One region of the Oleiphilus sp. HI0132 genome, then DNA from elsewhere that is predicted to be linked to it. Evidence: predicted binding sites of a transcription regulator. Region 1 holds the regulator's gene; the other holds the start of a gene.
What was found. The regulator PhoB, encoded in region 1, activates phosphate uptake and scavenging genes when phosphate is short. The targets are predictions, from matches to a motif close to TGTCATANNNNTGTCANA.
Positions count from the first base shown of each region.

Region 2: the regulator PhoB is predicted to act here: its motif matches at 6,007-6,024, upstream of A3766_RS08620 (NAD(P)H-quinone oxidoreductase).

Region 1 covers NZ_LWGJ01001514.1:4,305-26,003, forward strand. The annotation lists gene panP (pyridoxal-dependent aspartate 1-decarboxylase PanP) at 1-750, shown strand, start outside; gene A3766_RS23320 (hypothetical protein) at 822-1,088, opposite strand; gene A3766_RS23325 (EAL domain-containing protein) at 1,308-3,908, shown strand; gene A3766_RS23330 (acyl-CoA thioesterase II) at 3,932-4,789, opposite strand; gene A3766_RS23335 (FAD-dependent oxidoreductase) at 4,862-6,019, opposite strand; gene A3766_RS23340 (rubredoxin) at 6,021-6,185, opposite strand; gene A3766_RS23345 (hypoxanthine-guanine phosphoribosyltransferase) at 6,445-7,005, shown strand; gene A3766_RS23350 (chorismate lyase) at 7,005-7,514, shown strand; gene ubiA (4-hydroxybenzoate octaprenyltransferase) at 7,519-8,400, shown strand; gene phoB (phosphate regulon transcriptional regulator PhoB) at 8,520-9,215, shown strand; gene phoR (phosphate regulon sensor histidine kinase PhoR) at 9,392-10,732, shown strand; gene cysZ (sulfate transporter CysZ) at 10,747-11,532, opposite strand; gene A3766_RS23375 (RluA family pseudouridine synthase) at 11,674-12,306, shown strand; gene A3766_RS32780 (VanZ family protein) at 12,290-12,679, shown strand; gene A3766_RS23385 (methyltransferase) at 12,639-13,301, opposite strand; gene A3766_RS23390 (mechanosensitive ion channel family protein) at 13,446-14,282, shown strand; gene A3766_RS23395 (aminoacyl-tRNA deacylase) at 14,668-15,180, shown strand; gene A3766_RS23400 (Do family serine endopeptidase) at 15,273-16,688, opposite strand; gene A3766_RS23405 (FAD-dependent monooxygenase) at 16,797-18,056, shown strand; gene A3766_RS23410 (histidine triad nucleotide-binding protein) at 18,080-18,442, shown strand; gene A3766_RS23415 (hypothetical protein) at 18,540-18,932, shown strand; gene trpC (indole-3-glycerol phosphate synthase TrpC) at 18,937-19,767, opposite strand; gene trpD (anthranilate phosphoribosyltransferase) at 19,788-20,822, opposite strand; gene A3766_RS23430 (aminodeoxychorismate/anthranilate synthase component II) at 20,858-21,436, opposite strand; gene trpE (anthranilate synthase component I) at 21,448-21,699, opposite strand, start outside.
Region 2 covers NZ_LWGJ01000726.1:1,431-12,391, reverse strand. The annotation lists partial or broken gene A3766_RS08650 (2OG-Fe(II) oxygenase) at 1-160, opposite strand, end outside; gene A3766_RS08645 (lipocalin family protein) at 439-1,155, shown strand; gene A3766_RS08640 (alpha/beta fold hydrolase) at 1,222-1,962, opposite strand; gene A3766_RS08635 (M14 family zinc carboxypeptidase) at 1,974-2,999, opposite strand; gene A3766_RS08630 (alpha/beta hydrolase) at 3,037-4,134, opposite strand; gene A3766_RS08625 (lysophospholipid acyltransferase family protein) at 4,134-5,945, opposite strand; gene A3766_RS08620 (NAD(P)H-quinone oxidoreductase) at 6,128-7,111, shown strand; gene A3766_RS08615 (acyl-CoA synthetase) at 7,142-8,773, shown strand; gene A3766_RS08610 (YdiU family protein) at 8,880-10,583, opposite strand; gene A3766_RS08605 (acetyl-CoA C-acyltransferase) at 10,896-10,961, shown strand, end outside.

The DNA of each region.
Region 1 (21,699 bases):
CATGTCGATGCAGCCTGGGGTGGCCCGACATTATTTTCAAATGACTATCGCTCTTTATTAAAAGGCATCGAAAAAGCAGATTCTGTCACCCTGGATGCACACAAGCAGTTATATGTTCCGATGGGTAGTGGCTTGGTGGTGTTTAAGGACCCAAAGAAACTGAAGGCCATTGAACATCATGCTCAGTATGTTGTCCGTCGTGGCTCGAAGGATTTGGGAAGTACAACTCTCGAAGGTTCACGCCCGGGAATGGCGATGCTGATTCACTCTGGCCTGAAGATTATTGCCAAAGATGGATACGAGATATTGATCAACGAAGGTATCAATAAAGCCAAAGCTTTTGCTGCCATGATCGACAACGATCAGGACTTCGAGGTGATTACCTATCCTGAGTTAAATATTATTACTTATCGTTATTGCCCGGAGTTTGCAACGTCGGTGTTAGCAGTTGCAGACGATATTTTGATGGAAAAGATCAATGCAGTTCTGGATCGTATCACTAAGTTTGTACAAAAAACTCAGCGTGAGAAAGGCCTATCGTTTGTTTCAAGAACGCGTTTGGAACCCCCGAAGTATAATCGACAAGCATGTGTCGTCTTTCGAGTGGTATTAGCAAATCCACTGACGACCACTGATACATTAAGAGATATTCTGGCAGAGCAGAAAGAAATCGTGAACGCTTCTATGGAGGTTCAACGAGCAATGAAGTTATTGCGTAGTTTGTGTCAGCTCTCCGAGGATAGCCAATAGTCTGAGATAAACACAGACTATTGGTGCATAGATTTAATCACTCAAGGCTAAATCTAGATTACTGCTTCAGCTTAATATAACGCAGCTTCGTCATCTAAGACTTCGTGAATGACTTCCAAGAAGATCTTATCAGCATCACTCAATTGTTCAGGAATTCTAACAATTGTTGAGGCGCTGATCTTCTCTGCTATTTTAGCGGAAGCATCAGGTTCATTTTTCAGCTCGCGTGCGATCTCCATGCATTTTGTTGAAACACTAGGGTCACTTAGACACTTTCGAATAAAGACGCGTAGTTCACTAATTATTTTGGCTTGTTTGCTCGCTTCTGCACTACTCATCGATAACTCCTTATTTTCTACAAGTATATTTTTTATAGGCAGCATAGCTTCAGTATAGAGCTTAGTTGAAGTCATAGCATGTATTTGTTTGAAATAGTTTGTGAATAAGGGGGAATCTACTCATAAATGTATATCAAGTGAGCAGAGGAAAAAATCAATTGTCCTGCTACGCTTAAGAAACAGAGAAATTGTTTACACTAAAATTAGCCAACCTTATATATGACGTTCTTAAAAAACATTTTGCTTAGGCCGCTACTGATATTCTTGCTGTGTCTAAGTGGAAGCTTTATCGGGCCTGCTTGGGGTATTACGAATGTGATGCCAGACGATGGTGCGCCCCGTATTATTCGAAGTGAATACCTAGTAGATCACTCAGGTAACAGCGGCATAGAGGCAATAAAAAGCCTTGTAAGAGAAGGTGAATGGAAAGGTCTTAGTGAAGACTCGGCTAACTTTGGTTATCAGCGTTATCCGTACTGGTATCGTTTTGAATTAAGTAACCCAAGCCAGGCGCAAAAGGAGCAGATTCTAGAGATCAGTTACCCTTTGTTGGATTATGTGGATTTTTATCATTTTGCAGGTGACAACTTAGTCAGTGAAGTTCACACCGGAGATAGAAAGCCCTATTCGCAGCGCCTGATAGATCACCCTAATTTTCTCTTTCCTGTCAAAATAGCTGCGGGTGAAACCCACCAGATTTATCTAAGAGTCGACACGGCAGGTTCTCAGTTGGTTCCGATGAAAATTTCTGATGCAACGAGCACCTTTGTGCAGCTAGGAAAAGAAGACGCATTACATGCGACCTACTTTGGCGTTGTATCAGTTATTGTCTTCTTTAACTTATTAATCTTTGTCGCGCTCAGGGAAAAGCTGTATTTATACTATTCAGTCGCAGCATTCTTGTACATGCTGTTCTTTGGTATTATGAGAGCGAAGCTTTTCCCCTTTATTTATTCAGATAACCCCGAGTTTCATCACACGCTTTTATTGTTATTGCCGTCCAGCTGTTTACTTTTTTCAGCGCTATTCTCACGAGAATTTCTCAAGCCTGAGCAATACAGTAAGACTTTGGGGTATTTAATCAATGCGATCATTGGTATTGCCTTGATTGGCCTTGCTGGCATCTTGGTATTTGATGCGCAGACCTCCTTGCAATTGTCGGTGATGGGGGCCATTCCTGGCAGCTTTGTTTTACTCATAATGGGGCCAATATTGGGCTTTATGGGGAATAGGATGGCGTGGATCTATGCCACAGCATGGAGTACTTTCATGTTTGGTGTGACGATATCTGCGCTCAGTAAACAGGGCCTGATGCCGGTGAGCTTCGTTACCGAGTACGGTATGCAGATCGGTTCAGCACTAGAGCTATTTATACTAAACGCAGCCTTAGCCTCACGTTTCTATCAAGAGCATAGGCAGCGAATAGCTGCGCAAGAAGCACGATTACTGGAGCAACTTGAGCGCAGAGAAACCGAACAGAAGCTATTAAACAAGTCTTTATCTGATCCCACGACCCACTTGCCAAACCGCTCCTGCTTTGAGCAGCAGGCTAATTTGGTTATTGAGTCTCGTGGGAATAAACGGATCGCTATTTGTGTGATCGAAATCCTTCGTTATATGGAGATCAGTCGTACCTTGGGTCACCATAATACTGATTTAATGCAGGTCGAGGTGGCTCAGAATTTCGCTGCATTGTCGGTTAATATGCCAGGTATCGTCAAACTTCAGGGGCCTTCCGAGGAAGCATTAATTTGTTCTTTGGAGCCAGGCTCATTTGTGATGCTCGTTGAGGCAGAGCTTGCGGAAAGCCACACAGAGCAGGTAAATGAAATTCTAAAGCAGGCAATGCAACCAATTGAGTTTAAGGAGATGCGTCTGGAACTGCGTCCGGTAATTGGTGTGGCTGTTTGTCCTGAGCACGGTTTGAACACCGAAACTTTATTGCGCCATGCCCAAGTAGCTGCAGACTCATCGGAAGCACTTGAGCGACACCTTTCTTACTATCGCCCTGAATATGATCAATACAATGCGCGCCGCTTGATGATGGTTTCTGAATTGAAGGAAGCGATCAAGAATGATCATCTGGCTTTGTACTTTCAGCCTAAATACTCTCTTAAAGAGAATCGAGTTGTAGGTATGGAGGCCTTGGTAAGGTGGAACCATGAGCGTTATGGCTTGGTTAGGCCTGATGAGTTTATTGAGATTGCCGAACAAACAGGCATTATTAAAGCATTAACACGCTGGGTGGTGAGCAATGCACTTAAAGCCCAGAATAGTCTCAAAGAGCTTGGTTGGGACTTGAATATGTCAATCAATCTATCGGTGTTGAACCTGCGAGAGGGAGATTTGATTGATTTTCTGAGCGCTCAAATGGCTGATAACAACAGCGATCCTCAGCGCATTTATTTTGAGTTAACTGAGACCTCGATGATGGCGAATCCTTTGGATGCGATTGAGGTCTTAAATAAAGTGTGTGCTTTACGCTTACGTTTATCGGTTGATGACTTTGGCGCTGGCTACTCCTCTTTGGCGTATTTAAAGTCATTACCGGCGACAGAGATTAAAATCGATAAATCCTTGATATCGGGAATATGTGGGGATGAGGGCAATGAGCTCATTGCTGAAGCAACCATTAACATGTGCCAAAAACTGGGTTATCAGGTGGTGGCAGAAGGTGTCGAAAATGAAGAGACGATGGAGCGCTTAAGAGAGCTAAAGTGCGATTCTGTTCAAGGTTATTTACTAACCCCACCTTTGCCGATGGAGAGGCTACTTCAGTGGCTTGATAAGTCTGAAAGCGATACGCGTGACGTATCCTAGCAAGGCGTCACGCATTTGCAGTTTTAACTACGTTTTCTAATCAATGCTTCCTGGCATACTGAAGCAACTAACTCACCTTGTTGGTTAAAAATATTCCCTCGATTAAAGCCTCTTCCGCCTGACGCACTAGGGCTATCCATATCGTAAAGTAACCATTCATCAACCTTGAAAGGGCGATGGAACCATATCGAATGATCAAGACTCGCAACTTGCATGCCTTTTTGCATAAAACTCAAACCGTGCGGCAGCATACTAGTACCAAGCAGGCCGAAGTCCGAGGCATAGGCCAGAAGGCAATGGTGTAATGATAGATCATTGGGGACTGATGCCACCGCTCTAAACCAATTTTGCTTATAGGGTGGACGAATATCCGGGTTGGTATAGTCAATTGGCTTAACTGGTCTGATTTCGATTGGTTTATCGCGGGTGAACTGCTCCCTAAGTTTTTCAGGTATCAGGTGCTTAAAGCGACGACGTATTTCCAGCTCGGAAGCCAGTTCTTCTGGCGACTTGCTTTCGGGCATATCAAACTGGTGTTCTGAACCCGCTTCATCTTTTTGAAACGAAGCGTTGAGGGTAAAAATCTCTTTGTCGTCTTGCCGGGCAATGACTCGCCGTGTTGCGAAAGAACTACCGTCTCGAATAATCTGCACTTCGTACTGAATTGGTAGAGAATGATCCCCTGGGCGTAAAAAGTAGCCATGCATTGAGTGAGCGCTGAGTTGATCGACTGTTTGATAAGCCGCCATCAGTGCTTGACCACAGACCTGTCCACCGAATACATTTTTGAAGCCCAAATCTTCGCTGCAACCTTCAAAGACTAAGTTGTTGAGTTGCTTAAGTTGAAGGACATCGATGAGTTGTTGTAGTACGTCTTGCATGATCATGACTCACTTTATTAATCGCGCTTTGTTGAGTTTTAAACAAAGCGCCTAATTCAGGGAGTCTTTAGCTTAAAGACTACTGAGCTCTTTAACTAGCGCTTGTTTTTCAACACAGCGTTGCCCAGTTAGTACAAAACCATCCAAACAGTCTTGCTCGTTATAATGACGACCACAAATATTCAGGCCATCTTGTTCGAAGCGCCATTGGCCTGAAGCACTGGCAGGTGGGCAAACGACGACGGGGCAGGCGGGTGTTTTAGTTGCTATCGGCATGATGCCGAAGCTTACCTGGCTCGGTGTGCCGGTCAGAGTCTTCGCTAAGGTGCGTGCGCAGGTCATTAGTGGCAGCACGTAGAGTCTGACCTGCCCTTCGATCTCTGCGCAGTCACCTAAGGCGTAGACATCTTCTGCACTAGTTTGTAGCAAGGCGTTGGTGACAATCCCTTGCTGGCATTCAATCCCCGAGTCTTGAGCAATTTGTATATTGGCTTTCAGGCCGACGGCAGAAATAACCAAGGCACACTCAAGTTCTTGGCCATTACTTAAACGAGCAAGCAAACCATTTCCTTGTTCAGTGATTTCGCTTACATGAGCTTGCATTTCAAACTGACAACCTGCATCACTAAGGCCTTCGATAAGCGCTTGTCCGGCCTCTTCAGGAATCAAACTGTTTAAGGCTGATTTTGAAGGGTCAACGATAGTTACCTTATAACCGCTTGCCAATAAGTCATTCGCGTATTCACAGCCGATTAAGCCGGCACCCATGATCAGTACATGGTTCTGGCTTTCTGAGCAGTTTTCGCCTAACAAAGAACGAAAACGGCGGTAGTCCATTAGGTCATTGATTGAAACGACTTTCTCAAGCTCACTTCCGGGAAAACTGAGCTTATTGACCTGAGCACCACAAGCAAGCACTAGCTTGCTGTAGTCTAAGCGTTCTTCACCTATCAGGATTGCTTTGGCAGAAGTATCGATTCGGTCAACACTCGTATGATTTCTGATTGAAATATTGTGCTGTGCCGCGAACTTTCCCGGGTCGGCCATTGATAGCTCATCAGCCTGCTTGCCTTTGGCAAGTGCTGTCGAGAGCATAGGCTTGGAATAAGAGTGTGCGTCATCCTGAGTGATCACAATAATCTCGCTTTCCTGGTCCAGCTTGCGAACCTCCTTAACAAGATTATATCCGGCCAAGCCACTACCAATGACAACGATAGGTGAAGTATTCATGTTAAATCTCTACCATTTCAAAGTCTTCTTTGCCTACACCACAGTCAGGGCAAAGCCAGTCTTCGGGTACATCTTCCCATGAGGTGCCCGCTTCGATGCCATCATCAGGCCAGCCTTCGCTCTCATCATAAATTAATCCGCAGACTACGCATTGCCACTTCTTCATTCTTTATACCTGTATTATCAAAATGTTACTTGCCTTTCGAATGCATACAAACATGCCTCTCTGGTTTACACTAGCGCCCGCTTGCTTATGCGAAGAGAAGATTCTAGTTTAGAGAATAAATGTTGCCTCATTCACTTAGCGGGCTAATTTACCGAATCAGCTCGATCAGCACAAATCTTTCACTATTTCAGCGATAGTAACTTTGCGGCCAGGCAGGCTCACAGATATAATCTGCACAGCCATTTTATCAGGAAGATCTATGTCCAATACCAAAACCGTCGAAGCCCAGAAAGTCTTTAATGAGGCCGACTGCCTAATCGATATGTCTGAGCTAAGTGATGCAATTGAAAAGACAGCCAAAGATATTGAGCAAGACTTAGCGACCGACAACCCTCTGGTTATTTCAATTATGAATGGCGGTTTGGTGTACTGTGGTCACTTACTCGCTCATTTGAATTTTCCACTAGAGCTGGATTATTTACACGCTACCCGATATGGGAATGAAACCTCTGGCAGCCGCTTGGACTGGCTGGCTAAGCCGGTAAAAGCACTGTCGGGCCGAACCGTTCTTCTGGTTGATGATATCCTTGATGAAGGGCATACCCTCTTACATGTACAGGATTATTGTCGGCAGCAAGGTGCAGCGCGTGTTCTGACGACGGTTTTATTGGATAAGCAACATGACAGAAAGGCGACCAAGGATCTGCTCGCTGACTATACTTGTTTAAATGTTGAGGATCGTTTTGTTTTTGGTTTTGGTATGGATTATCAAGGCTATTGGCGGAATGCGCCGGGTATTTACGCAGTTAAGGGCATGTGATGCTAAAGCCAGCCGCTCGGCGGATACCCGACTGGAAAGTGCCTAAACAATATGGTTCCTGGGTCTTTGATCAAGGTTCACTTACCAAGAGGCTTATCGAAGCATCAAATAATAACTTTAGTGTGCGTGTCACTTATCAAGGCTGGGCTGTACCAAGTCTTGAGGAGAGGCGGATACTAAAAGTGAGAGAGCGTCAGAAAGCGCTGGTCAGGGAAGTTGAGCTGCTTTGTTTCGGAGAAGTATGGGTGATAGCGCGCAGTATTATTCCGAAAACAACGCTAAGTGGTTATGAAAGACAGCTTCAGTATTTGGGAGATAAGCCTTTAGGCGCATTTCTGTTTAAATCCAGAGTTATGACGCGTAGTAAGCTTGAAAGTGTCTCCTTGGTGAAACAGTTTAAAGAACCCGTATTTGGGCGGCGCTCGGTATTTTTTCTTCGTCAGAAACCATTGCTGGTGAGCGAACTATTTATGCCTCGGGTATTTGAGGCAAGCAAACGAGAGAAATAGGCATATGAATACTCAGAGTAAACCCGCGTTTGCAAGTGTTGCAATGGACTACGTAAGGCTTGCGAGGTTGGATAAGCCTATAGGTATTTATCTGGTTTTGTGGCCAACGCTTTGGGCATTATGGTTTGCTGCCGAGGGCATACCAGCTATGGATGTGTTAGCTATTTTTATCGCCGGCTCTGTTTTCATGCGCTCGGCAGGCTGCGTAATCAATGACTTTGCGGATAGAAAAATAGACGGTCATGTAAAGCGCACTGAAGCTCGCCCTCTGGTGACGGGGCGGGTGAGTGCAAAACAGGCTTTGATCTTTTTCGCCGTTTTATGTCTGTTGTCTTTCATCCTGGTTTTGTTTACCAATGAACTGACAATTTACCTTTCATTTGGTGCACTCGCACTTGCTTCTGCTTATCCCTTCATGAAGCGCTATACTTATTTACCACAGGTGGTCTTAGGTGCTGCATTTGCCTGGTCCGTTCCTATGGCTTATGCCGCGCAAGTGAATGAACTGCCTGCGCATATCTGGTTGATCTATATGGCAACAGTCTTGTGGACCGTTGCTTATGATACGATGTATGCCATGGTCGATAGGGATGATGATATCAAAATCGGCGTTAAATCCACGGCCATCTTATTTGGTTCGGCTGATCGGGCGATTATCGCATTTTTGCAGGTTTTGGTGATATTGACGCTGAGCTTGTTAGGTGAACAGCTTGAAATGGGGCAGTTTTACTTTCTGAGTATTGTCGTTGCGTCGGTACTATTTGTATATCAGCAGCACTTGATTCGCCATCGTGACAGAGATGAGTGCTTTAAGGCGTTTTTGAACAATAACTGGGTGGGTATGGTTTTATTCCTGGGACTGTTTCTAGACTTTTATGTCAGGTGAATTGTAAAACTTCGCAAAAAGGAGCGCTCATTAGGTTCTCAGCATAGGCTTACAGTGTAGTGTCATAAAACTGTAACAGCTTGCCGTTTTAATACAGTTTGATTTTTGGAGTAAGTACTATGTCAGAAAAAACCGTATTAATTGTTGATGATGAAGCATCAATCAGAGAAATGATTGCTGTTGCTTTAGAAATGGCTGATTACAATTGTATCGAAGCTTCAAATGCGCAGGATGCATTTATTGCTATTGTGGATCAACGTCCCGATATGATTTTACTTGATTGGATGTTGCCAGGCACTAGCGGAATTGAATTGGCAAGACGCTTGAAACGCAATGAAGCGACCAGTGATATCCCTATTATTATGCTGACAGCTAAAACCGAAGAGGATAATAAAGTACAGGGTTTGGAAGTCGGTGCCGACGACTATATTACTAAGCCTTTTTCTCCTCGTGAATTGGTTGCTCGTCTTAAAGCTGTACTTCGTCGTGCGACGCCTGCGGGTGTCGAAAGTGAAATCGAAATAGATGGATTGGTACTTGACCCAGTTTGTCATCGCGTTACCGCTCACAATAATTTGCTGAGCATGGGGCCAACTGAGTTTAAGCTACTGCAGTTCTTTATGACGCATCAAGACCGCGTTTATAGCCGTTCCCAGCTACTTGATCAAGTTTGGGGTGGCAATGTCTATGTTGAAGATCGAACCGTTGATGTTCATATTCGGCGCCTTCGCAAGGCATTAGGTGAAAGGCATGAATACCTGGTTCAAACTGTTCGAGGTACTGGCTATCGTTTTTCTGCTCAAGGTGCTGCATAGCGCTTGAGCATTGGTAACTTTGTTATAAAATAAGAAAGGTGGCAAGGAGCTCGATTTTTCATGCACATGACTTCGATCATTGACGAAGGGTGCACACTCTCTGTACCGTTTGCGTTTTAATGGCAAACTATTGAATCAGAGAATGAATCTGTCTTCCTGTGCTGGAGCATAAGGTTATGCACAAACGAATCATCGGTCACTTATACTCCCTTTTTTGGGCTGTGATTGGCTTGCTGGTACTTGGCCTGCTGATTGGGGAATTAGCGTGGGTTCTCGCGATTGGCTGCTTTGCCTACTTAGCCTGGACAATCAGCCAGGCTGTTAAGCTGCATCGTTGGCTTTACAGTGTACAAGAAGACCAAGCAATTCCCGAAAGCCATGGTTTATGGGGCGATCTGTTTGACGGTCTATATCAAATTCAATATCAAAATCGCATTACTCAAGAAAACTTGCGGTCAATGATTGCTCGTGTCCAATTATCTACCAATGCACTAAAAGAGGCTGTCGTCATGACTAACTCTGAAGGTGCGATGGACTGGTGGAATGACTCTGCAAGTACAGTACTTGGCTTTAAACGAGAGTCAGATAGAGGTCAGCTGATAACAAATTTGCTTAGAGACCCTTCCTTTAAGCGATATTTTGAAAGCAAGAATTACGACGAACCTTTAGAGCTACGTTCACCTTTAAATAAAAGTGCAACTTTGCAAGTACATATCACTTTGTTTGGCAAAGATGACCGCTTGGTTTTCGCGCAAGATGTGACGCGTGTGCAGCGACTTGAACAGATGCGGCGTGACTTCGTTAGCAATGTTTCTCATGATATGAGAACGCCATTGACGGTTATTAGAGGTTATATCGAAACCTTCCAGGATGCTGAAGATACACCTAAGAAGTGGCGAAGAGCCTTAAATTCAATGCAAGAGCAAACGAAACGGATGGAAAGCCTGATTAGTGACCTCTTGTTACTCGCCAAGTATGAAACTGAAGGCCTGCCTAGTAATACTCAAGCGATCGATATCGAACCGGTACTACAAGAAGTCTACCGCGACGCACGAGCCTTTAGCGCTGACAAAAATCAGAATATTCGTTTGGACTTTGAAAGCACCAAACCCTGTTTATTTACCGGTGACTCTCGTCAGCTTTATAGCGCCTTCTCAAACCTTGCGTTTAATGCAGTTAAGTATACGCCCACCGGTGGTGATATCGACATCAGCTGGTGGCTGGATGAAGAAGGTGCTCACTTTTGTGTGCGTGATACCGGTGAAGGTTTTGATTCCGTTCACATCCCTCACTTGACGGAACGCTTCTATCGAACGGACCCCAGCAGAGACCACTCAAGTGGCGGCTCAGGCTTGGGCTTAGCGATCGTGAAGCATGTATTGATCAATCATAATGCCGAGCTGGAAATCCATAGTGAAGAAGGCATAGGCAGTGAGTTTATTTGTCACTTCCCGGCATCGATAATGGTTTCCAGTAGCTCGGCTAATGAACAGAAAGCGCTAGCAAATGCATCTTGATGAGCTATCTGCATTTACTTGGATAGCTTTTTCTGCGCCTCTGCTTCAAAGTTCATATTGATATTGCCTAAAGATCTTTCTTCGTTTACCCAAAATGCGACCGCGCCACACACCGCAGCGGGCAGTGCCAGAAAATTCACGATAGGCAGAAGCGTTGCCCCAAACGTTACCAGCCCAAAACCTAGTGATGTCAGACGATGGCTAGCCAGGTAGTTTTTCATATCGGGGAAGCTCATCTTATTATTATCTGCCGGGTAGTCGATATATTGAATGGCCATCATCCAGGCTGAGAAAATAATCCAGATAACAGCAATAATCACATTCAAGCCGGGGATTAAGCCTAAAACCAATAGCACTAGCACCCGCGGGATATAATAAACAAGCTTTTGGAGTTCTCGCATGATGGTTCTGGGAACCATTGCCAGTAGCTCGCTCCATGAGAAGTCTTCACCTTTATCTTGGCCGCTTAAGTGCTTTTCAGTGAGTTCTGCCAGGTAGCCATAAAAAGGAGCGCCGATTAAATTCGCGGCGGCAATAAAGCCATAAAACAGCGTCATTAAGATGGCTAAGAAGTAGATTCCCCAGAATAACCACTCCATGAATCCTAGCCATTCTGGGACCCAAGACAATAAGGTCGCCATCCAACCGTCTACTAGGCTATATGCCCACATGATGAGCAGCGTAAACAAGATGATATTTACGGTTAAAGGAACCAGTAAAAATAGGCGAAAGCCGGGCTGGCAAATGATCTTGAAACCTTGAGCCAGATAGCCAAAGCCGGTAAACATATTTCCCTTCATGTGAAGATTCGCTCCTGATCAGAATATCGTCTAAGAAATTTATAGGGCTTAATAGGGTTGTAGGCAGTGTATAATAGCTCGCTTGGAGTTTCAGCAGTGCTCTGATGAAATCAAAGTAATGTCACTAGGTAGTTGTAGCCAATGCGTCCAGATTTTCAAATCGAGATTGTTTATTCAGATGAACAGCTTGTGGTGGTTAATAAGCCCTCCGGTTTGCTATCAGTTCCGGGCAGAGGCCCCGACAAAGCTGATTGCTTGCTGAGCCGCTTACAAGACCAATTTCCCACTATCAGGGTGGTTCATCGTTTGGATTGCGCAACCTCGGGCTTGATGGTCTTGGCGCTTGATGCGGATTCCCACAGGGAGCTTAGTAGGCAGTTTCATGACAGAGAAGTCAAAAAGCGCTATGAAGCCTTGGTTTATGGCTTTATGGAAGATGAAAGTGGCGAAGTTAATCAGCCATTGAAGACCGACTGGCCCAATCGGCCTCGACAGATGATTTCACATGAAGGTAAAGCTGCTCAGACCTTCTATCAATGTACGACTCGCTCAGAACAGGCATCGAGAGTCATCCTCACGCCGATAACAGGTCGCTCTCATCAACTACGTGTTCATATGCTATATACCGGCCATCCAATATTGGGCGATGGGCTTTATGCTCACGAGTCGGCATTAAAGGCTAGTAGCCGTTTATGCCTACATGCCACAGACTTAAGTATCTACCAGCCAAAGACTAAAACTTTTATGGAGTTCTCAAGTGCTACACCTTTTTAGTCAGATAATCCAGTTTACCTGGCTGAACAAAATCGTTTTGTACCTTGCTTTGCTGGTCTCTTGTATTGCCGCGTTTTCACCCCTTACGGGGCTGGAGCAAGTTAATGTGAGTGACAAGGTGCTCCACCTAGTAGTATTTTTTGTACTTTCTTTATTGGTTCAAATTGCCTATCCAAGGCTAGGTTTAAGGGCAATACTATTTTGCTTGGCTTGCTTTGGTCTGGGTATTGAGCTTATTCAGGCTTACTTGCCCCACCGTAGTTTCGAGCTAATTGATTGGTTTGTAGACTTGTTAGGCACAGTGATTTACCTGATCCTTATTGCGCCAACTATTAAGAGCAAGTGTTTGAGTGGTAAATACGCACCTTGTTAAATTCTTCAAACTCATTTAGGTCTGGACAAGTACGGGCTTCTTTTACTTCAAGCAAATCGTAAGCGGAAGAGGGCAGTACTTTTACGCGGGAGTCAGCAAGAAGTACTTGAGGACATTTAGTGGTAAACAAATCTAGCAAGTCGTGATTATCTTTGTCATATAGTACATCCGCCGCGGTGATCAGGTCGAGCTCTTCATCAAAAGCCATAAAGTCTTCAGAGTAGTCAAAGCTCAGAGAGTTGAGTTCGGCATTTGCACGACAAGCTTCAAGAGCGTCTGAGTCGATATCACAAGCTATGACTTTTTTGGCACCAGCCTTGGCAGCAGCGACTGCAACAACACCCGAGCCGCTACCAAAATCTAGCACTGTCTTACCACGCACATATTCCGGGTTCTCCAGAATGAACTGAGCCAAAACCTGTCCACTTGCCCAACAAAAAGACCAGTAGGCAGGTTCGGCCACAACAGCCTGTGCTTCGTCATGGCTAAGTGGGCCCTGTAATACAGTGGGGTCAAACAGGTAAAGGCCGATTGCAGGGCAGGCGGGAGGTTTAGTCGCCTTGACACGACCTTTAGCGAGAGTTTTATTTAAGTTAGCGTTGAGTGTATCGACAGTATTCATGACATTTTAATGATGATTGACAGTGTTAAGTTGACCAGCTTAGTGTAGCTACTTTATGCTGCGAGGAATAATAACAACAGCATTTCGATGCATCATAGATAATACAATAAAGTTACTTTTAAACTAGGGTAAAAAAGGAAGACTATGGAAAATATAACTGAAACTACAGATAAGCTAGAAGGCTATGCTGATATAGCTGTAGAAGCTGCAATTCTTTACGGGCCAAAAGTTGTTCTGGCTATTGTTACCTTGATAATTGGTCTTTGGGTGATAAATCGAATTGTTAGCAAGGTTGAAAAGCATTTTACGTCTAAAGCGGATCCAACGCTTGGTTCGTTTGTCAGTAGCCTGGCGTCAGTCATCTTCAAGATGATGCTATTGATTGCTGTTGCATCAATGGTTGGTATTGAAACTACTTCTTTCGTTGCAGTACTCGGTGCTGCTGGCTTGGCCGTTGGTTTGGCATTGCAGGGCAGTTTGTCAAACTTCGCTGGCGGTGTTTTGATCTTGCTATTCAAGCCTTTCAAAGTAGGCGACTTAATTGATGCTCAAGGCCATATTGGTGTCGTTAAGGAAATTCAGATCTTTAACACTATTCTAACTACGGCAGATAATCGTGTCGTTATTATTCCAAACGGTGCCCTATCAAATAGCAGTATGGTTAATATCAACCAGCTGGATACTCGCCGTGTTGATTTCGTTTTTGGTATTGGTTATAGCGATGATATTGATAAAGCGAAAGCGATTATTGAAGGCTTGATCACTTCAGATTCTCGTGTATTAAAAGATCCTGAGCATTTGATTGCGATCTCTGAATTAGCGGATAGTTCAGTCAACTTTACCGTTAGGGTTTGGACTAAGACGGCGGACTACTGGGCAGTTCACTTCACAATGTTCGAAGCAGTTAAGAAAGCGTTTGATGAGCAAGGAATTAGTATTCCGTTCCCTCAACAAGACGTACATATGCATACAGTTCAATAACCTACGCACTAGCGCCGGTTATTTAAGACGTTATTTGTTTTGCTGATAAAAGGCGCTCTTTTGAGCGCCTTTTTTATTAATAAACGTATTTCCTAACCTGCGAAAGAATGAAAACAAGTGTGATAATACTGCTGAAAAACTGGAAAAAAACTCATCTATAAACGACGCTAATAAAAAGATACTTTTTGTTACTTCAACTTATCTTTGTTCGTGACTAAGATGAAGTTAAGAAAGAATTTAGTATCAACGAATTTTGCTGGTCTCTATCTGCCTGTGCATAGCGCTTCAGAAATACGAAGTGACTGAGACAAAGCAATAATGACGATTGTCTCGATCTACTAAAGACAAAAATAACGAGTGTTAGGCAGTTATAGAGGTACTGGAAATGCCAGTTGAACAGCTAAAGCAATATCTAGATTCGAATGACGTTCAATACGTATCAATAGAACATTCGGTAGCATATACCGCAAAAGAGATCGCTGAACGTATTAAACTTAAAGGTGACCAAATGGCGAAAACCGTTATGGTCAATTTGGACGGTTGTATGTCGATGGTGGTGCTACCCGCATCATGTCGAATACGCTGGGATCAATTTATGAGAGCCATGGGAACCGAGCTGGTCGCCCTGGCAACAGAAGATGAATTTAAAGACCGTTTCCCATCATGCGAAGTGGGTGCTATGCCACCATTCGGCAATTTATATGATGTCCCCATCTATATGTATGAAGGGTTCGATGAAACCGGTGATATTGCCTTTAGAGCAGGAAATCACCACGAAGTGATTAAAATGAAGCTCTCTGATTATATGGAACTAGCGTATCCGATGACGCTAAATGAGGGCTTCGCAAAGATTGGTATGAAGAAGCCAAGCTGGTTGTTAAAGAAGAAGGCCGGGTAGAAAACCTAGCCTTCTATTGTTTACCGTTTACAATCTCCGGGCCTTACAGCAGGCGGCCTGAACTGCGGCTCGGGGATTTATTCTTTTAATTGCTAGCGAACATAGAGAATCAGGTCTTCGTATCCTCGTCGGATGCGAAATGCCTGCACATTTCGCTGCCTCAAATAAGACTTAAGCTCTGCAATATTTCTAATCCTGCTTCGGTTGACCGCGAAGATTATATCCCCTTGCTCAAAGCCTACTCGTTTAGCGATCGAATTATTGCTCAGTTCTTTAACCTGAATGCCAATAGCTTCTTCTTGATCACTTGGAATGAGATCCATTAACAGGCTTCCGCTCAAATAAGAAGAGACTTTGTCACCAGCTATTTCCGGGACAGGTATGGCTTCGATCTCAATTTCGAGCGCTTTGTTATTGCCATTGCGAATAATCTCAAGATCAAGGGTTCTGCCAATTGCAGAAAGTCCAATTCTGTTTTGGATATCATTGGCATTCCTGATGGCCCGACCATTTGCCTTAGTAATAATGTCGCCCTGCTTTAGACCTGCATCATCTGCTGCGCTGCCATCCTCGATACTACTGACAATAGCCCCCTGATAGGTATTAAGCTGATGTGTTCCGAACGAGAAGGCTTCAGCTAACTCAGGGCTTAAGTCTTGGAAACGGGCACCGATACCGCCGCGTTTTACTTCACCAAACTGGATAAGTTGTGACATAACTGATTGGCTGACTTCAGTTGGAATGGCAAAGCCAATGCCAACGTTTCCTCCGGCTGGAGCGATAATGGCGGAGTTGATGCCAACTAAGTTGCCATTGAGGTCAATTAATGCGCCGCCTGAATTGCCGGGGTTAATGGAGGCATCGGTTTGAATAAAATCTTCGTACCCCTGGATGCCAAGACCATTCCGCCCAAGTGCGCTGACAATTCCAGTAGTCACCGTTTGCCCAATACCAAAGGGGTTACCAATGGCAATTACAAAGTCGCCAACGGCTAGGGAGTTAGAGTCGGCGATTTTCAAAGATGACAACTTTTCTGCATCGATCTTCAGCAAAGCGATATCAACCTTCTTGTCGGAACCTACTAAGGTGGCTTTGAATTGACGCCCGTCCTGAAGTTTTACTTCGATATCGTTAGAGTCAGCAATGACATGATGATTGGTAAGAATATAGCCTTCTTTTGCATCAACTATTACACCGGAGCCAGCACTTTGAACTTGGCGTGACTCTTCAATTTCATCAGGAAAAGAGAAGAAATGTCGAAAAAATGGTGACTGTAGTAAAGGGTTATATTTACGCTGAATGGTATAGGTCGCAATATTAACCACGGCTGGCGCTGACTCCTTAATGATCGGCGCGAGAGAGGGTTGTGAATTTCCTTCTATCAGACGTTGCGGAAAGCCAGCGGCTTGAAGTGAAAAAGAGAAACTTAAGCTGAGCAAGATGAACAAAGTCAAACCGTATTGCTTGAAGTTAAAAAACACATTATTTGATAATTGATTAAGACGCATCTTTTTATTGTCCTTCACTGGGTATTACAGGCGATATTATAAGCTCAAAGGTGTGATTGTTGGGAAGTTCTTGCATAATACTGCAAAAGATTTGCTGAGAGGAAAAGCATGACCAAGCAATATGATGTAGTGATTGTCGGTGCCGGTATGGTCGGCGCTGCCATTGCCTGTGGATTGGCTCGATCGAACTTTAAAGTTGCGGTCATTGACCCGCTATTACCCCCTGCGTACGTAGAAGGCGAAGCACCTCACATTCGGGTATCGGCGATCAGCTATGCGAGTGAACAGATATTAAAAAACCTAGGTGCATGGCAATATATCGAAGGCAAACGCTTATGTCCTTATCGACGTTTAGCAGTAAATGAGATGCCTGCTAAAAAGGGGCTATCTGCCTTATTGCCTGACATCTCGACATGGGCAAGAACCGAGTTTGATTGCAGTCAGATTGGCCAGAGTCATCTTGGCAATATTATTGAGAATGATATTGTTCATCTCGCTTTGCATGAAGCAATGAACGGCCTGGAAAATGTTAGCGTCTATTGTCCAGACAAAATTGAAGAGATGGAATTGGATGGTGAGCTGAAAACCCTGACACTATCAAAAGCAGGAGACATTAGCGGGCGCGTAGTGATTGGTGCCGATGGCGCACAGTCACGTGTGCGAGAACAAGCCAGCCTCGGTCAATATAAAGACAAATATGCGCAGCATGCTTTTGTCTGCACTGCTGCGTATGAAGGCAGTCAGGAAGATATTACCTGGCAGTCATTCACCTCTCATGGACCCTTGGCATTTTTGCCCTTGGCCGATAGTGGTAAGGAACACTTTGGCTCACTCGTCTGGTACGACTTGCCTGAAAGTGTCGGCAAATTATCGCAGATGGGTAACGAGGAGCTGTTAGCGACGATCAAAGCTGCTTATCCTTCAGAGCTTCCTACCATTACACGCATTGTAGAGCACGCTAGCTTCCCTTTATTTAAGTCCCATGCCATTAACTATGTCCGCCAGGGTGTGGCATTGGCGGGGGATGCAGCACATACTATCAATCCTTTAGCCGGGCAGGGCGTTAATCTGGGCTTTATGGATGCTGCGATGCTAATCGAAATTCTGGGGCAAGCACACTTAGCGGGCGAAGATATTGCTAGCCTTGAAGTCCTGCAGCGTTATCAAAAAAGTAGACGACCAGAGAACCAGAAAATGATGAGCATTATGGATATGTTCTATCATGGCTTTAGTAATGAGTTGCTGCCGCTAAGGGTGGTAAGAAATATAGGCCTGGGTCTAGCAAATAATTCCGGGCCTGCGAAAAATAAAGTGATGCAGTATGCGGTGGGCGCAATAGGTAACTTGCCTAAACTTGCTCAAGCCTAAAGGAAGCAAACGAGGAAAAAACAATGACAGAAACGCTATTTACCAAAATTATTGATCGTCAGATTCCTGCAGATATCGTCTATGAAGATGACATCTGCCTGGCATTCAAGGATATTCAGCCAACCGCTCCCGTACACTTGCTTATCATCCCTAAAAAACCAATCGCGACGATTAACGATATGGATGAAGGTGATAAGGAAACATTTGGACATTTGTTCTTTGTTGCCAAGAATATTGCCGCCGATATGGGCTTCGCAGAAGATGGTTACCGTGTTGTGATGAATTGCAATGAATATGGTGGACAAAGCGTCTACCACGTACACCTGCATTTAATCGCTGGTAAACCTTTGGGTTGGCCTCCTTTCACCGAGAAGCTTAAAGTCTGAGCAAGTGTAAACAAGGGTAAAACCATTGCTGACAGACTAATATTTAAGCACCCTCTTCGTTAAACTAGAGCTACCTAAACGAAGAGCGTGGTGAAATATGATCTGGAACCTGGAAGAAAGAAAGTCTAATAAGAGCCTACAGTCAATACTACAAGGCTTGGTATTATTTGCCATGATGTTTTCATTGGCGGCAGTTGCTGAAGCTGATGAACTTTCTTCTCGTCTGGAATCACACTTCAATGCCGATAGCTCGTATCGCTTTATCAACTATGAAAGTGTTAATCAGGTGCATGCTGATGAGTATGGCAGCATGCGCTACTTAGTGATGGATTTTGATTTGCGACTTGCCAGTAATGATCTTCAAGGCAGTATTCACCAGATTTGTAATACTGTCTTGGCAGATAGGCAGTTAATAAAAGACCTATCTCGTCATGGCTATGATATGGTTTCAGTATCATTTGATAGGCAGTCACAGTATGACTGCCTATAAATACCTAAAAAAACAAACGCTCTAACTCCTTACCCGGGTCTGCCGCCCGCATAAATGCTTCACCGACTAAGAAGGCGTTCACATCACGTTCTTGCATAGCGATCACGTCTTCTCGAGCATGTATGCCGCTTTCTGTGACCACAATCCTATCTTCGGGAATCTGCTTCAATAAGTTAAAGGTGTTGTCGAGTGATACTTCGAAAGAGTGAAGGTCCCGATTATTAATGCCGATTAAGCGAGTTTCCAGCGTTAAGGCATCTTTAAGCTCTGCTTCATTATGAACTTCGACCAAAACATCCAGGCCGATTTCATGGGCGATGCCACTTAACTCCTGCATTTGATCTTTTGTTAGGCAAGCGGCAATCAGTAGCACGCAATCAGCATTCACAACGCGGCTTTCGTAGATCTGATAAGGCGCGACCATAAAATCCTTACGGATAATCGGCAAGGCGCTCGCAGCACGTGCTTGTTGCAAATAGTCCTCATGGCCTTGGAAAAAATCACGGTCAGTAAGTACCGATAAACAGGCTGCACCGGCCTTCTCATAACTTTCGGCAATGGCGGCAGGTACAAAGTCCTCTCGAATAATTCCTTTGCTTGGTGATGCCTTCTTGATCTCGGCAATAATGGCAGGCAAATTGTTCGCGTTCTTGGATTCTATCGCCCGCACAAAGCCGCGGGTCTCATCCCGATCGAAGGCTTGTGCCTTGCAGTCGGCTAGCTTTAGCGTGCTTTGTCTTTCCTCAATTTCCTGCCACTTGCGTGCGACAATCTTTCGCAGAATGGTTGGAGTTTTATCGCTGGCTGAATCTGGGCCAAAAGAAACGTCTGACATAATGAATCCGGTATATAAAGTTATTCTGCAAATACGCGCGTAAAGCTCGCCAAGTCATTTAATTTAGCTAAAGCTACGCCAGAACCAATGGAATCGGATGCCAGCTCAACGCCTTCAGCCAAACTACTAGCCAGGTCAGAAGCATAGATCGCTGCACCGGCATTTAAAGTAATAATTGAGCGTGCTTTTTGCGCAGCCTCGCTTTGTTCCTTTCCTAAAGCTGCTTTTATCAAGTTTAGGCTTTGTTCTGCACTATCGACACCCAAGCCATCAAGTGAAGCTCGCGCCAGGTCAAAGTCTTCTGGTTTGATGGTGTATTCACTGACTACGCCATCCTTGAGTTCAGCGACATGGCTGTCGCCGGAAATAGTGATCTCATCGAGGCCGTCACTCGCGTGGACGATGAGTACATGCTCGCTACCCAGACGTTTTAATACTTCAGCCATAGGCTTACACAAAGCACTATTGAATACGCCGATCACTTGCTTACCAACGTTAGCAGGGTTAGTCATGGGGCCAAGCATATTGAAGATGGTACGAATAGCCATCTGCTTCCGGGGGCCAATAGCATGCTTCATAGCGCTATGGTGAGCTGGTGCAAACATAAAACCAACACCAATTTCCTCAATACAACGCTGTACTTGCTCGGGGCTTAAAGACAAATTAATGCCTGCAGCTTCGAGTACATCAGCACTGCCAGTGCTGCTAGAAACGCTACGGTTACCATGCTTTGCTACCTTGCCACCCGCTGCAGCTACCACAAATGCACTGGCTGTCGAGACGTTAAACAAGTTAGCACCATCGCCGCCGGTGCCACAGGTATCTACCAAGTGTTCGCCGCTGATATCTACTTTAGTAGAGAGCTCTCGCATCACCTGAGCAGCGCCGGTAATTTCATCAATGCTTTCGCCTTTCATGCGCAAAGCAACTAGGAAACCGCCAATTTGAGCTTCTGTCGCTTGGCCTGTCATAATCTGTTGCATGACAGACTGCATTTCATCGGTTGCTAGGTCGGTGTTTTCAACGACTTTTGCCAGAGCTTGAGTAATATCCATGCGTATACCTATTTTTATTCGCTTATCGTTTTATCTTATCGGTCTAAGAAATTCTTAAGTAAGTCATGACCGTGTTCACTTAGAATTGACTCAGGGTGGAATTGAACCCCTTCAATATCAAGTTCCTTGTGGCGAACACCCATGATCTCTTCGACACTACCGTCATCGTTTTCAGTCCATGCCGTGATTTCCAGGCAATCAGGTAGCGTATCTTTACAAATAACCAGTGAGTGGTAACGGGTTGCGGTGAAAGGGTTAGTCAATCCCTTAAATACGCCCCTATCGTTATGATGCATGGCTGAAGTCTTACCGTGCATCACCTGCCCGGCACGAATGATATTTCCGCCAAAAGCCTGGCCAATACTTTGGTGACCCAAACAAATACCAAGAATTGGAAGCTTGCCTTTAAAGTGCTCAATGGCAGCCAGTGATACACCGGCTTCGTTTGGCGTACAGGGGCCAGGTGAAATCACAATTTTACTAGGTTTTAGCGCTTCAATTTCTTCGATGGTAATTTCATCGTTACGGTAAACATGAACATCGGCACCGAGTTCGCCCAAGTACTGAACAACGTTGTAGGTAAACGAGTCGTAGTTATCAATCATTAATAGCATTGTTTTTCTCCTTACCCGTCTAAGCCTTGAGTTGCCATTGCCACCGCTCTGAATACAGCGCGCCCTTTATTCATGGTTTCATCCCACTCACTTTGCGGTACCGAGTCTGCAACGACTCCCGCACCGGCTTGAATATGCAATACCTGGTCTTTTATGACCGCGGTGCGAATGGCAATCGCCGTGTCCATATTGCCATTCCATGAGAGGTAACCAACAGCGCCGCCATAAACGCCCCGCTTAACCGGCTCAAGCTCATCGATGAT
Region 2 (10,961 bases), on a different contig from region 1:
TCTTGAATTTCTCTGAAGCTAAGCCTTTTACTTCCTGCGCCAAAGCATCAGCCAAAGCCTGAGGGATCGCCCCTTCATTGATAGAGCAGCCGGTTTGAATCAAATCTTGCGCGATTGACTCAAACAAAACTTCATTGTCTTCTGGGCTTGATAAGTACACCGATAGTTCTCCAAAAAGTCATTGCTAAGAACACGATTTCCACAGTATAGTTCGCGTTCTTACTACGCAAAAATGCGGCCCTTAAACTTCAAATATTTAAAAGGATTTTGAATATGACGAACATTCTATTTTAATTACCCAAAAATCAATACTGACAACTGAACTTTCTGATCAACAGAAAGCTATTTAGTTCTGTCGATAAAACTCTTCACGCTTTCGTGCTTATGCGAAAGCTATAAATAAATCCTCTTTATAATCAAATTTTGAGAAACGACACTATGACTGCGTCTAAACTATTCGCACTAATCACTTTAATTTTATTTTTGTCTGCTTGTGGCTCTGACAGTAAAAATATAACACTGCCTGATTGCCCCGAGCCAGATAATAGCTCCGACACAATTTCCGAGTCAGACCTCTGTGGCAAGGCTTTTATCGACGACCTTGGCGATGATACCTATGTTATCTTCAGTTTTTTCTCTGACATGACCTTTGAATTCACCGGAAACGATGATAACGATTCACGTTTAGCGAGCGTAACGAGCGGTACATGGGCAGTGGTAAATAACGAGGTAATTGTTTACCTTGCCGATGAAACACTTACCTTTAGAGAGTCTGCGATCGAACAGGGCCAATACTGCTTCCAACTTCCTGAAGACGATGTCAGTCATATCAGGCATTGTGCAGTAGAAGCAATTCAACCTTCGTTAAGTGATCTCACTAAAGAATTCTACTATGAAGACTGCCCTTTCTGCTCTATTGAGTTCTTTGCTAACAATACGGGCGCTACCAACGGAGATGAAAATGATGGCTCGTCTTTTTCATTTTCCTGGAGTTTTCAAGGTGACGGCACAATATCCATTGTCTACGACCGTGCTTTGGGCAGTAACAAGTTCTTCTTTACTGAACAGGATAGCGAAAAAATTAGCTTCATTAGTTTAAACGATTATGCTGATGAGGCACCTTATATGGACTCCAACGTCCTCTTCATAAAATAGAACCTGTGCCTAGATTCAAGTAAGCAAGCCTGATCATTCAGGTTTGCTTACTTCTCACCCCGCTCTTTATAGACTCTGTCGCCACTCAACGATCTGCTCGGCTAACCACTGTGGTGCATCCAAAGCCAAGTCATGCCCGGCATAGTGATGACAACGATAATCTGCCCCCCATGCTTGGGCGGCATTTTCAGAGCAGTGGTAGCTAACAATCCTGTCTTGTTTAGCCGCAATAAACAGCATATGTTCGACGGGCTTTTGTGATTCGCATTGAAAGCGACTGGCCGCCAGAATTTGCTTGATTGCCGCTCTCCGGCTAGGTGGCTGCTTACGTCTGAAGTCTAACCACTCATCTAGCAAACACTCATCACTATCTCTCATGTTACTCGACAATCGCAAAATTTCACGCTCACTGTAGCGCATAACGGGGTTAAACCAGGCCTTTAGGAAGCCTGCATAGGCCTTAGGTTGAAGTCTCTGATAAAAGCGAGCATAGGGTCTAAAGCTTGAATTTATCAGTATCAGGCTAGCGACTTTTTCAGGGTGCATTTGAGCCAAGGCAAGCGCCACCATTCCGCCCATGGAAATACCTACAAGATTGATCTTACCGTCAACAAGCTTGGCTGAGTCAAAAATCCTCGGCGCAAGACTCTCAGCAATTTCTTCTATCGTCCCCGGGCTAGATTCATGATGTCGCTCACCAAAACCTGGCAAGTCCTCAAACAATACCTCTGCGCCTGACAGTGTTTTTAAGTGCTCAGGAAACTCACCCCAATGCAATTTCTGGCGAGACAAACCCCTTATTAGCATCCACTTTTCCATTAGCGATACCAAAACTGCTTAGCTGCTTGAAAGGTCTGTACCTGCTGCTTTTTCTTGGGCATCCAGCTCTTATAGCCAATGGCTGCCGAGCAAAGAAAATCGAATAGCATAATATGCCGCCGTAAAACGCGTTGCAGGCGATGCGGCACCATCGGGTTGAATAAACCAGACCTAGAGAATAGTTGAGTCGGACGCTTCTTAATCCAATTCCATGAGCCCATCTCAAGCGTCAAAGGAATCATCATACTCTCATGTGAATTCTTATGTCGCTTGTAGATGTAATCCCACAGATCTCCATGCGTGATATAACTCAATGACTGAGGCTCAAAGATATAATGATGGTGAGAGTAAGTTCGATCTAGCAATAATTTCAGCGCATAAATCTTGTCGAGTACCGCAATAGGCCGTTTGCGATAAGCATAGGGAAACCACAAGTAATCGTGGAAGCCAAAGCCCGAATGACAGTCTAGCGTTAAGGTAAAGGGCGATTGATCAGAATAACGCTCGACCACCTCTACCAGCTTCTGGTTCTCAAGCTCCATTTGCTCCTCGACCTTGCCACAATACCAAGGCAGGTGTGGCGATATTCTTTGTCCGCCACCAAATAACAGGGCCTCGCTCTCTGCTTCCATCGGAGAGTTACGCATTAAATCCACACCATTGGGATTAGCACGTGTATTGAGATACATCCCGCCAGGATTAACTATCGGCAAAAACACTAAGTTCATTGCTTCTAATTGTTTGGCGACCACCACATCCCAAGACATTCGCGACAGCAGCATCTCTAGGTACGACAGCAAAACTTGTGTACCGATACGCTCGATCCCATGAACACCCGCCGAAATAATAACGGTCGGCAGCCCCGGGCGATAAGGTGTCATTTCAATGCTATACAGTGGCAGCTGATGACCGGCTAAATCAATATTCGCTTCGGTATTAACAACCAGAGGGTGCTTAGTGTGGGAAATAATCTGCTCTAACTGCCAAAGCTCAGGCAGCCGTTTTTTTATTTTATTTTTATTCATCAATATATCCGTATAAGCCGTACTCTCTCAAGATTGTCTATCTCGTGTAAGCATGGTGGTCTTCAAAAAAGAATGAAAAGCCTTTGACGATACGCCAGACATCAAATACCTGCCTTAAGCTAAAGCATGTATCACCATGGCTAATAAAAGGAGTGACCACTAAATCAACGTCTTTTTTCATCTCGCGTAGTTTGCGGTATAAGAGCTCTGACTGCCCGCAGGGAATGACATTGTCTGCCGCGCCATGCAGCAGAAAAACCTTGGCACTCAAATCATCTAAGCGAGAGACAATATCCAGAGCCTCTAATTCTTCTGATAGAGGCGTTTTCGCTTTCGAAAAAAGTAGTTCCCGGTACTGTGAGTCGCTCAAAACACGATGCACCAGACTCGCTTCACTCTGGCTTAATTGGTCGATGCATTGCCCTAAAGTAATATTACTACCCGGCTCCGGCTTGTTTTCTATATCAAGCAGGGTCGTTTCATTAATATTGTCCTGAATCGCTGCATCCAAGGCTTGTTGTAAAGCCAGGCAATTCTCATTGACCTTCGCCTCCATCACCATTGGGATAATTTTCTTCAGTACAATATAACGCCCATAGGGGTCTGCATCGGTATCGGTCAGCAAGTAGTTCATCACCGAATCAACTTCCGTAAATGCACCAATGGCACACACCGAGATGATTCGGTCTTTAACACGTTCATCCGCTGCAGCAGCCAAACATATGGCACCGGAAAAAGACGGCGCAAGAACACTCAGCCTACCCGAAGAACATAAGTGCGACTGATCCACCAACGCACTTAATATATCTGCAACCAAGTCGATCTGCCGAGGATCAATCTTCAAAGTTTTGATTGACTGAACATCAGGAGAAACCACTCTAAAGCCGACATGACATAGCGACTGACAAAGTGTAACGATACGAGAATCGTCTTTTCCAAAAGGAGACATGCCGTGAAAGAACGCAATGCATCCCTTCGGTTTTATATGCGGTTCATAGACATCAACACTGACGCAGCTGCTATCAATATCACTCCCCTCAAGATAAAGCAGTTCGCTACGGGCAGACTTCTCGCCCGACGCCTGCTCACCATGCAATGTCCACATCACATTCAATGCTTGCCAGGCCGCACGCATTATTTATCTTCCTGTTGTTCAATAACTTCAGGGATATAGCGCTTACGCTTCTTTTCCTTGATCTTACTGACATCGACCATCACTAAACCGTCGATACAATCACCAAAGTCAGGGTCAACACCAAAGCCCAAGAACTTTAGGCCACCCGGTTCACATAGGTCGCTATACTGCTTGTACAAAGTCGGCACGCTACAGCCCATATTCGACAAGATGTTCTTAAGAATCATAAAGTCTTCTTTATAATCCGTACCTGAAAAATTCTGGCTCAAGGCATCAAGCAGATCGTTTGAGAGCAAATAGGGGTGCTTCGATACAGCCTTAGGCCGAGATTCCGTCTCGTCAAAGCTGCCAAAATAAAGAGTGAAGAAGTAAACTAATAAATCTTTTGCTGCTTTAGGCAGGTCGTTCGAGATACTGACCGGACCATATAAGTATTTCACATCAGGGTTCTTGCTTAAGTAAGAACCGATGCCATACCAAAGGTAATCCAAACTTCGTTTGCCCCAATACTTAGGCTGAACAAAACTTCGCCCAAGTTCCGCCCCTTGCTTTAGTAGAGGAAGCATTGACTCGTCATAATCAAAAAGGCTGGCGCTGTATAAGCCCTGAATACCCTGCTGTTCGATAATGTCTTTGGCATTGCCCAGGCGATAGGCACCGACAATCTCCAACTCATTTTCATCCCATAAGACCAATTGACTATAGGACGAGTCATAGTGGTCAATATCACGCCGCTCACCTGTTCCCTCGCCCACTGCGCGAAAGGCAATTTCCCTTAAGCGGCCAATCTCTCTCAATACCGCGCAGCTTCCTTCGTTCTTATAGAGAAAGATCTGTTTATTATCACTGGTCTCACCCAATCGGTTTTGAGAAGCAATAAGCTGCTTAAGTATTTGACGTGATTCAGGGTGAGCAACCGGTGACTGGGTTTGCCATATCCCCTTTTTACCCTTACCCACTTTATAGAGGTGTTTTTTGAACAGTTTGACCTGAGTCTTAACTGGCAAACCACTCTTGGCATAGGTCTCATGAATGACAAGCTTACCGACACGGATCGCAACCGTCTTGCGTGTTTGCTTATACATTTCAGGCACAAGCATCATGGTAGAAAGCGGCTTATAGATCGCAGACACACCGTAAAACAGAGCAGAGTTTGCTGCATCAATATACAAAGGCAACACCGGCGCATTCATTTCTAAAGCTATATCAAGAAAGTCACGACGCCACTTGGTATCCGTCACCCCACTCGGGCGAATACGGGATAATTCTTCACTGGGGAAAAAGATCAGCACACCTTCTCGCTCCAGGTGTTCTTTCAAAGCGACATTACGTGTTTTAGCCGTATTCTCGGAGTAAGGCTGACAAGCCAAAGTAATCGGCGCAAGCGCATCTAACTCATGAACGCCTTCATCGACCACAACACGCACGTCTGACCTTACATCACTTACCAACTTGAATACCGCCGCTGCATCCAGAGTACCTAAAGGATGATTGGCGATAATCACCAAGCGGCCTTCAGTCGGAATTCGTTCTTTCTCATTCCAAGGCGTCTGAAAGGAAAACTCAAAGTGCTGAAGAATCTGCTCGACAAACTCAACACCTTTAAGGTGAGGATGATCTCGCAGGAAAGAGTCTAAGGTTTTTCGTGAACGAGATAGTGAGCTAAGCGGTGCTCGTAATATCTCGGGAATCCCACCGTTTTTATCGGCAAGGCCATCATTGCTAGACATGCGCTCGACAGCAGGTTGAAGTGTACCGTTTGTTTTCTCACTATCTACTGCCTTGTTAACCAACAAGCTCTGAAAACCCATACCTAGACTCCTGTGTTTTTAGGCAGGATAGTAATTCAGTGTGAAGCAAATGTGACGCTTTGGTGTCAGTTTGATGTCAATGGGATCACCACGGAACACAGTTGATAAACTTGACCCTAACCCGGTAGCCCTTTAAATTGCTTGCCTACTCATACGAATTCGCCACGAACAAGAGAGCCAAAATGAAATATATCGACACCCCAAACTTCGGCGCACCTGATGTCATGCAAGTTGCTGAAGGCGAACGCCCTGGCATTCAAGAAAATGAAGTACTGGTGAAGGTAGCAGCAGCCGGCGTTAATCGCCCTGACGTGATTCAGCGACAAGGCAACTACCCGGCCCCAAAAGATGCGTCACCCATATTGGGTTTGGAAGTAGCCGGTGAAGTGGTCGAAGTCGGTTCTGCCGTTACTACCTTAAAACAAGGCGATAAGATTTGTGCACTCACCAACGGTGGTGGCTATGCCGAGTATGTAAATGTACCAGAAAGCCAATGTCTACCCGTTCCTGAAGGCTACTCAATGGTGGAAGCAGCAGCCTTGCCAGAAACCTTCTTTACAGTGTGGTCAAACGTGTTTGATCGCGGTCAGCTGAAAGCGGGCGAGACCTTTCTTATTCATGGCGGTACCAGCGGCATCGGTACCACGGCGATTCAACTAGCCAAAGCGATGGGCGCAAAAGTCTATGCCACCGCAGGCAGCGATGAGAAAGCAAAAGCCTGTGAAGCGCTGGGTGCAGAGCTTGCAGTGAACTACAACGAACAAGACTACCTGCCCACTATCAAAGACCACAATGACGGCAAAGGCATCGACGTAATTCTTGATATGGTTGGCGGTGAGTATATTCAGAAGAACCTCTTCCTCGCCGCGATTGAAGGCCGTATTATCAATATTGCTTATCTTCAAGGCCCGATCAACAAGGTAAACTTCTTGCCCGTGATGCTAAAGCGTTTAACGCTGACCGGCTCGACGCTACGACCTCAATCTTTGGACGCTAAGGCCGCAATTGCGCAACAGCTAAAAGAAAAAGTCTGGCCGCTGCTAGAGAACAAAACCATTAAGCCTGTGATCGCCAAAACCTTCGCACTCGAAGATGTTGTTGAGGCGCATACCCTAATGGAAAGCAATGCCCATATCGGCAAAATTATTTTAGACCTTTCCCACTAAGCACTCATTCCACAAAGAGAACAGCGAAACATGCAAGAGCCTATTAAGCTTGAGACACTAAATGACTTGGACCTGTCAAAAGACTTCAACATAGGCCTTGCCTGCACGCGCCCGGCGATTCCCGGCTTTGATATGAATTCAACAGCACTCATCGTTGACCATGGCGATGAGAGTAACGAATTACATCAAGCTTATTCTTATCAGCAACTTGATAAGGCATCCAACCAATGTGCTGCACTGTTAAGTGAATTGGGCTTGATAAAGGGTGACCGGGTCATGCTTTGGCTACCGAATGTTATCGAGTTCCCGATTGCCTTTTATGGCACAGTTAAGCTTGGCGGTATTGCGGTGCCCAGCTCTATTCTGCTTAGCGGCGACGAGATTGATTACCTGGCGAAGGACTCTGGTGCCAAAGTGCTGATCACCACCGCTGCGCTGGCCGAGAAGCTACACCTGGATACACTAGAAGAGTCAGAGTTGGCTCATGTTTTGATTATCGACGAACTCGCCGAGACCGCCAGCACAAGTAGCAAGATTAAGTTTCAAAGCTTTGCAAACTTACTAGCAAGTTCATCCGATGACGAAATCGCAGTCAATACCTGCTATAACGACCCGGCCTACTTAGTCTACACCTCTGGCACCACGGGTTATCCAAAAGGCGTATTGCATGCTCACAGGGCTTTGCTGGGTCGCTTACCCGCGGCCTACCATTGGTTTGATTACCAAAGCGATAAAACTGACCGCATTCTGCATTCGGGTAAGTTCAACTGGACCTACGTACTCGGCACCGCCATGATGGACCCGATGCTGCTAGGCAAAACCGTCGTTGTTTATAACGGCGATGCCACGGCAGAAACCTGGCCGAAGCTGATCGCCAAGCACCAATGCACAATCTTTATCGGTGTACCAACCATTTATCGCCAGATCATTCAGAAAACTGAATTTTCAGCTAAAGATGTACCGACACTTCGCCACTGTATGTGTGCAGGCGAGCATCTTTCAGATGAAATGCTTGGGTTATGGCAAGACCGCTTTAATCAGGATATTTACGAAGCTATCGGCATGTCTGAATGTTCTTATTATTTATCGCATCACCCTGCTCGCCCCATTCGCCCGGGCTCTGCGGGTTGCCCTCAGACCGGGCATAAAATACATCTACTCGATGAGAACTTAGAGCCAGTCAAAGACGGTGAAGAAGGCATGCTTTGTATCGACGAGCAAGACTTAGGACTGTTCATTGAATACTGGCAACTGCCGGACACCACACAAGCCACACGCAAAGGCGGCTATTTTCTCACCGGCGACTACGCCAAACGAGACGAAGAAGGCTATGTTTGGTTCCTCGGTCGACGTGACGACATCATCAACAGCTTTGGCTTTCGTATTTCACCCCACGAGATTGAACGGGTATTGAAAACCCACCCCGACGTCGCTGATTGTGTCGCTCTCGAAGAAGAGATCGGGCCAGATAAGAACTTGGTCGTGGCGAGCGTCATTCGCCATGAAAGTAGCACGCTAGATGAAACAAGCCTATTAGCCTTTGCAAACGAACATTTGGCTCAATATAAAGTACCTAAAAAGATTTACTTCACCCAACTGTTCCCCCGAACGGCCAACGGCAAAGTGCTTCGCAAGCAAATGAAGGCAGATTTAAAGAACTAAATACGCCTTAATAAAGTAAGCAAACCTCTAAGCAACAGGTAGTGTGTGTCTTCACTGGCTATTGTCACAAGTACTTGAAATTGCTTAGCGCGTTGCGCTTATTCGATTAGGACGAGCAACTATAGTGCGAGACACCGCCAGCCCCGAAAAAGACCTCGGGCTTCAAACGGTAGAATTTATTTTTCACCTCTAATGTCTGCTCATCGTATGGTTTGCTCAACACGTCTTGTAATTCCTTTACGAGCGTATAGTCACCTTTCATCGCCTGTTGATACGCTGGCACGACCAACCATTCACGCCAGGTGTATTTTGGGTTGACGCGCTTCATCTGTAACGACAGAGCTTCGGCGCCCTCCTCAATGTTTATCAGCCCTCTCCAGGTCTGTAACCACTGCGACCATGCTTCTTCCTTTTCATCACTCAGGTCTTTATAGAAGCTTTTCTTAAGCGTCGAGACATCTTCAGGAAGCTCTGACAGCTCGCGGAAGAAGAGGGTGTAGTCAACAGAGGTTTGAACCATTAGCTTTAAAAGCTGATTGAATAGCGTTCCATCAAACTTATTAAGCCCCAGCTTAGACGCCCACATTGATTCCATTTTCTCTTGAATCACAGCAGTGAAGCCTGAGCGTATCTCATTAAGCTTTTCTAATACATCGGGCTTCGATGCAACGAGGGGTCGCAATGCCGAGCAGAAACTCTCAAAATTTGCCTCGGCAGCAGCATGTTGATTGAAAAACGAAAAGTGATGCCCGCCACCACTCCAAGGCTGATAAAACGGTTCAAACACTTCGCAGAACCCGAATGGACCATAGTCAAGGGTATACCCCCCCGCTGCGCAGTTGTCACTATTGAAGTTGCCTTGGCAATAACCTACGCGAAGCCAGTTTGCGACAAGCGCGCTTAAACGCTCACGAAACTCGCTAGCCAACCGCAGTAATTTATCTTCGAACGATAGGTCTTCATTGATCTCACTTTTGTATTCACGATCAATCAAATGCAAAACGATCATCTTTAACTCTTCGAGAGCTTTTGGATGAGCCTTGCTACGCGCTCGACGAGCAAACAGTTCAAGCTGCCCGACCCGTAAGAAAGACGGTGCGACACGTGTTGAAATTGCAACCGGGTTCGATACCATAATATCCGGATCTTGGGAGTAAGAACCTTCAGAATACCATGGGCGATCAACGGTCTCTGAGCCAGATACATAAAGGCATAAGGACCTAGATGTTGGCACCCCTAGTTGGTGCATATGCTCCTGAACCAGAAATTCTCTAATACTCGAGCGCAGCACTGCTCGCCCATCCGCACCACGACAATATGGCGTTCGCCCACCACCCTTTAGCTGCATCTCCCAACGCTGACCATTGATGACAGCCTCAAGGACAGATACTGCACGGCCATCCCCGTAACCGTTGCCTGTGCGGAACGGACACTGTTGAATGTACTCCGTGCCATAAATCGACAGCGCATAGCCAGTTGCCCAAGCTGTTTGTCTCATAGGTTCTGGCACATGCGACATATCACCAGAGAACAAACGACGGAAGCCTTCCGTTTCCACCAAATTGTCGTCAAAACCCAGTTCGCTGAAAAACTTCCTGCTGTGAGCGACATAGTCAGGCTCAGGAATAGGCGTCGGCTTTACAGGGACATAATGTCCCGAAAAAACTTGTCGAGGCGCGTAATCATCCCCACTGGCCGTCGCCTGAGGGTCGCACCGAAGGTTATTCATTAGTGAATAGTCGGCTAATTTAGCCAGTTCATCGAGATTCGTTATGGGAGTAGATATATCATTAAGCTGCTTGTTAGCCATATTAATTGATGAACCTTTTCTAATTACTCTAAATCTGAGGAGATACCTTGTCTCAAACTATCACATTATCGACCTAAACCGAAAACACTTGGCACTCTGTGTAAGCTAATTGCTTGGTGTCCTCTACAGGTAAACCGCAAGCCTTTACCTTTCCTTACAGCAAACAAATTGGTTCAAAAACGAGATCCTTGATACAATCTGCGACCGATTTGGTGGGCTAAGGTCACTATCCTTGGCTTCGTTTGTATTTCCGGCACCTCACGAGGGTGCACTCTTTGTGGCTCGGCCACGAGTAAAACGTAAGAGGCTAATATGTCTAAGCAAGATTCTGTTGTAATTGTAAGCGGTGTTCGTACACCAATGGGTGGTCTTCAAGGT